Regions from separate parts of the Pseudidiomarina sp. genome, predicted to be linked through region 1. Evidence: predicted binding sites of a transcription regulator. Region 1 holds the regulator's gene; the other holds the start of a gene.

Region 1 (3,111 bases):
CGGTTGAGCACCCCACCCGGCTTCGCTTTTAGCGGGAAAATATGGCCTGGCATCACTAAGTCCGCAGGCTTAGCATCACGGGCTACCGCCGCTTGCACAGTACGGGCACGATCAGCGGCTGAAATACCCGTTGTGACGCCTTCTGCGGCCTCAATTGAAACGGTAAAATTCGTCGCGTACGGGGCGTTATTCTGATCAACCATCAATGGCAGTCGCAGTTGTTTACACCGGTCTTCGGTTAGCGTCAAACAAATCAAACCGCGCCCATAACGTGCCATAAAATTAATCGCGGCGGGCGTAACACACTCTGCAGCCAAAATGAGATCGCCTTCATTTTCGCGGTCTTCATCATCCATCAAAATAACCATTTTCCCTTGACGAATGTCTTCAATAATTTCTGCAGCACTGTTTAATGGGGTCACGACGTTAAGTCTCCTCTCACCCGGTGCGGAACCGCAATAATGCGTAGATCATCCGCTACCTGACGTACATCTGAAAAATTTAATTCGGGCACTTGGCTCATGTGCGTAAACGCGGGTAACTGCAGCAACCCATGACCAGTATGTCCCAAAAGTTTAGGTGCTAAATACACCACGAGTTCATCAACGAGCTCTGCTTCGAGTAACCCACCGGCAAGCCCCGAACCGCATTCTGTCCACACCGAATTGATTTCGCGTGCTGCAAGCTCATGCAGCAGCTGAACAAGGTCTAACAATCCGTTGGCGGCACGCGGTACTTCCAGCACACTCACATGATCAGCCCATGTTTGTGGTGATACCGTATCAGGCCCATGCACCAAGATAATTGGCGATAGTTCTTTAAATAAAGGCTCATTGCCAGTTAACAACCCCTGCGAGTCGATAATCACACGTACAGGTTGTAGCTGTGCGTCGGGGTGCCGCGCTGTGAGTGTGGCTTGATCAGCCAGTACAGTTTGCGCACTGCTCAACACTGCACCACTTTGCGCGCGCCAGCGGTGGACATCATGGCGCGCCTCTTGGCAGGTTATCCACTGGCTTTCACCATTGGCAAGTGCTGTGCGACCGTCCAACGACGCTGCCATTTTCACCCGTAACCACGGACGTTTACGCTGCATACGTGCAACGAATCCACAATTTAGCGCACGAGCTTGTTGCTCCAAAACCCCAACAACCACCTCAATGCCATGCGCCTTCAAGCGCTCAATACCATCACCACTTACCTGTGGGTTTGGATCTTTCAGGGCAATCACCACACGTGCGATACCTGCTTCAATCAACGCATCTGCACAAGGCGGCGTGCGTCCAAAATGACTGCAGGGTTCTAACGTTACGTAGGCCGTGGCGCCTTTCGCTTTTGAGCCAGCTTGGCGCAGTGCGTGAACCTCGGCATGTGCTTCACCAGCACGCTGATGCCAACCTTCACCGATAATTGTGTCGTTACGCACCAGCACACACCCAACCATTGGGTTTGGTGCGGTTGAAAAACGCCCCTGAGCAGCAAGCTCAAGGGCGCGTGACATATAGCGTTGGTGACATGCCATCGTATTAGTCATTGAGCCGCGCAATCTCCTCGCCGAACTCACGGATATCGTCAAACGCACGGTACACAGAAGCAAACCGGATATAGGCAACTTTATCAATTGCTTTCAAGTTTTCCATAACCAGACCACCGATAACTTGGCTGGTTATTTCACGCTCACCGGTTGCTCGAAGCGCCGATTTTACGTTTTGAATCGCCTGCTCCATCGCCTCTAAACTTACTGGGCGTTTTTCTAAAGCGCGTAGCAAACCGTTGCGCAGCTTGTCTTCATTAAATGGCTCACGGGTACCGTCAGACTTGATCACCCGCGGCATCACCAACTCGGCTGTTTCGAACGTGGTAAAACGCTCTTTGCATTCAGCGCACTCGCGTCGACGGCGCACTGAGGCCCCGTCAGCAACAAGCCTCGAATCGATGACTTTGGTATCTTGTGTGCCACAAAATGGACAATGCATACGCTGCTTCCTTGATTGAATTACTTGTAAACAGGGAACTGCTTACAAAGCGCTTTCACTTGCTCGCGAACACGTGCAATGACGCTTTCGTCAGTAATGTTATCCAATACATCACAAATCCAATTCGCAACTTGCTCTGCTTCGGCTTGCTTAAAACCACGGCGGGTAATCGCCGGTGTGCCTAAGCGCAAACCTGAAGTTACAAATGGTGAACGTGGATCATTGGGTACTGAGTTTTTGTTCACCGTAATGAACGCCTGCCCCAATGCTGCATCGGCATCTTTGCCGGTGATATCTTTGTCGATTAAATCAACCAGGAACAAATGATTTTTAGTGCCACCAGACACGATCTTGTAACCGCGTTTCTGCATCACTTTTACCATGGTATTGGCGTTGTCCAACACTTGTTGCTGGTACGCTTTAAACTCTGGTTCCATGGCTTCTTTGAAGGCAACAGCCTTCGCCGCAATCACATGACATAACGGACCGCCCTGGCTACCAGGGAATACACCGCCATTTAATTTTTTATGTAAATCTGGATCATCTTTGCCTGACAAAATCAGACCACTGCGCGGGCCAGCCAAAGTTTTGTGCGTTGTGGTGGTTACTACATCCGCGAATGGAACTGGGTTCGGGTACAAGCCTGCAGCGACCAAACCAGCAACGTGGGCCATATCCACTAATAAATAGGCACCCACTTCATCGGCAATTTCACGAAACTTCGACCAGTCAATCACACCTGAATACGCAGAAAAACCAGCAACGATCAGTTTCGGTTTATGCTCCAACGCCAATTTGCGAACTTCAGCATAATCAATCTCACCGGTTGATTCGTCCAGACCATATTGCACAGCGTTGTACAATTTGCCTGAGAAATTCACGTGCGAACCGTGCGTTAAGTGGCCACCATGCGCCAGACTCATACCCAGTACCGTATCGCCGGCGTTTAATAACGCCAAAAATACTGCTGAATTAGCCTGTGAACCAGCATGCGGCTGAACGTTGGCATATTTTGCACCAAATAGTTGCTTGGCGCGCTCAATGGCTAAATCTTCAACCACATCAACGTACTCACAACCGCCGTAATAGCGCTTATGCGGATACCCTTCGGCATATTTATTGGTCAGCTGAGACC
Region 2 (3,111 bases), 410 kb from region 1:
CCAGACATAAGTTGCTCTGGCGAATCGGCGCCACTTTCGGATCAAACGGGCTATGGGTGTTGCAATGGTCTACGTTTTGCAAATAAATACGGCCGGTACTGGCGCGTTCTTGCATAAATAAGCTAAATAATTCAATCGCTTTAATACGCTTCTTACGAATCGACTCGTCTGCTTCGTACTGTTTGTATAAGCGTTCAAACTCGTCTTGATCGGCGAAGAATGCATCGTACAGACCAGGCACGTCAGACGGGCTAAACAGTGTGATGTAATCGTCTTTGATTAAGCGCTGGTACATAACCCGGTTAAATTGCACACCGTAATCCAAGTGACGCACGCGGTTCTCTTCAACACCGCGGTTGTTTTTCAGTACTAACAGGCTTTCAACTTCAAGATGCCAAAGTGGGTAGAACAGGGTGGCTGCGCCGCCACGAACACCACCTTGCGAGCAGCTTTTAACGGCTGTTTGGAAGTATTTATAAAATGGGATACAGCCTGTATGGAAGGCTTCGCCGCTGCGAATAGGGCTACCCAGTGCGCGGATGCGACCTGCATTGATACCAATACCGGCGCGTTGTGACACGTATTTCACGATAGCGCTAGCCGTTGCGTTAATTGAATCGAGGCTGTCGCCAGCTTCAATCAATACGCACGAACTGAATTGACGCGTTGGTGTGCGTACGCCAGACATGATGGGCGTTGGCAACGAAATTTTGAACAACGATGTTGCGTCATAAAAACGTTTTACGTAGCTCAGACGCGTTTCTTTCGGGTAGTTTGCAAACAAGCAAGCAGCAACCAACAAATACAAGAACTGAGCGCTCTCGTAGATTTCGCCGCTGACACGGTTTTGCACCAAATACTTGCCCTCAAGCTGCTTTACTGCGGCGTAAGAGAAATTTAAGTCGCGGGCATGGTCGATGAAATCATTCATCTGTTCGAATTCTTCTTTGCTGTAGTCATCCAGCAAATGCTTGTCATAGCGACCGCCAGCAACCATTTTTGTAACTTGGTCATACAAATGCGGTGGCTCAAATTTGCCATAGGCTAATTTACGCAAATGGAATATTGCGAGGCGAGCCGCCAAATATTGGTAATCAGGCGCTTCTTCAGAAATCAAATCGGCAGCTGCCTTGATAATGGTTTCATGAATGTCTTCAGTTTTAATGCCGTCGTAAAACTGAATATGAGATTTGATTTCAACTTGTGAAACTGACACGTTATTGAGCCCTTCGGCAGCCCAACTGATAACGCGGTGGATTTTGTCCAGATTCAGGGGTTCACGTTCGCCGCTACGTTTAGTTACGAAGAGCTGTTGATTCATGAGGCGCATCCATATTCGTTGTTGTTATGATTTGTTAGTCTAGCCACAAGATATGGTGTTTTAGGAGGTTGTTCGTGCGTTTTTTACACAATATCTTGGGTTGATTGAATGATCAGTATCCTAGCACTTATCGCACACTGATCAAGTGAATTTACTGTGGTGAAATGACTGATTTCGATCGGGATTAGTGGGGGCTTTCGCTAAAACGCTTGTCAATAAAGCGACTTAGGAAAATCAAGATATAAAAATTTATTTCTTATTATTTTTTTGTCTGTTAACACCTATGTTCAGATAACAAATTTATAAGCCACGTATAACAAGGCTTTTACAAGATTTTGGGCGTTTTTACCGACAATCCACAAGATGTTGTGGTTGAGCGTTATTTCAACCACAAGTTAGTTAGTTCTGTGGGGTGATCAATGTGCGCATCTGCGCCCCAACTATGCGGCTCATCATCCGCACTAATATAGCCATATCGTGCCAATACGGTGAACATATCGGCGCGACGACCTGCTTCAATATCGCGTTGTGCGTCACCCACGTACCAACATTGGTGCTTTGGCACGCCAAGTAACTGGGCTGCGTGCAATAACGGCGCCGGATCAGGCTTCGCAACAGTTAGCGTATCGCCACTAATAATCACCTTGATCGCCGCAAGTTCAGGATAGTGCGGAACCAGCTGGGCAGTTAAGGCATGGGGTTTATTGGTGACAATAGCCACTGCGATATCTTGGGCTTGAAGTTGCAGTAAGAGCTGTGTGACGCCATCGAATAACTGCGTATTCGCAGCAATATTACGGGCATATGCGGTTAAAAACGCGTCACGTAACTCATCGCGGCGGCGCTCGAATTCATCGCCATAGGCATAACGCAATAAACCGGCAGAACCGTGCGATGCTAAAGGCGTATAGTCTGCAGCTGACACCAGCGGGCGTTGTTCTGCCTGAAGTACTGCATTTAGTGCAGCGCCCAAGTCTGGTGCGGTGTCCAGCAGAGTACCATCCAGGTCGAATAAGACAGCTGTAGGCGCTGTTGCGCGTTTCATATTGAGTTGGGTTTGCGCAGGCATACGATATAATTCACATCCACATTGCTTTGATCAAGATAAAAGCCACGCCAGGGCAAATAGTGCATGCCCGTCATGGAAAGCGGGTCGAGACCGGCTGCATCCGACATGCGCAGCAGTTCAGAAGGTTGAATAAACTTTTGGTGCTGATGGGTGCCTTTCGGAACCCAGCCAAGTACGTATTCGGCTGCGACGATACCAAGTAACCAGGATTTCACGTTGCGATTTAAGGTCGAGAAAAACACGTAACCACCGGGTTTTACTGCATCGGCTGCCGCTTGCACGATAGCGCTCGGGTCGGGAACATGCTCAAGCATCTCCAGGCACGTGACCACGTCGAATTGCTGTGGATGCTCGGCGGCAAACTGCTCTGCAGCGATACACTGGTAATCAATTGATAATTTGCTTTCCAAGGCGTGTAAACGGGCAACCTGTAGGGATTGCTCGGCTAAATCTATGCCAGTAACTTTGCCGCCGGCGCGCGCTAAGCCTTCAGCAAGCAAGCCGCCACCGCAGCCAATATCAAGCACCTGCTTTGCAAAGACACCATCGCAATGCTGCATGATGTAATCAAGGCGCAGCGGATTGATTAAGTGAAGCGGCTTAAACTCGCCTTCGGGGTCCCACCAACGTGAAGCGATGGCACTAAATTTTTCAATTTCTGCAGGATCAACGTTCGAATTTGCTTTCATAGGGCTTCTGCTAAGGCTTAAAAGTCGGTACA

What was found. Region 1 encodes NrdR, which represses ribonucleotide reductase genes. Its sites were predicted from a motif close to AAACACNANATNTNGTGTTT; they were not measured.
Region 2: the regulator NrdR is predicted to act here: its motif matches at 1,363-1,382, upstream of nrdA (class 1a ribonucleoside-diphosphate reductase subunit alpha).

Annotation. Positions count from the first base shown of each region.
Region 1 is NZ_JBLWWR010000001.1:500,119-503,229, forward strand. Features, by position in the region: gene ribBA (bifunctional 3,4-dihydroxy-2-butanone-4-phosphate synthase/GTP cyclohydrolase II) at 1-422, opposite strand, end outside; gene ribD (bifunctional diaminohydroxyphosphoribosylaminopyrimidine deaminase/5-amino-6-(5-phosphoribosylamino)uracil reductase RibD) at 419-1,534, opposite strand; gene nrdR (transcriptional regulator NrdR) at 1,527-1,976, opposite strand; gene glyA (serine hydroxymethyltransferase) at 1,997-3,111, opposite strand, start outside.
Region 2 is NZ_JBLWWR010000001.1:93,816-96,926, forward strand. Features, by position in the region: gene nrdA (class 1a ribonucleoside-diphosphate reductase subunit alpha) at 1-1,321, opposite strand, end outside; gene ACN0UN_RS00500 (HAD family hydrolase) at 1,701-2,366, opposite strand; gene ubiG (bifunctional 2-polyprenyl-6-hydroxyphenol methylase/3-demethylubiquinol 3-O-methyltransferase UbiG) at 2,363-3,079, opposite strand.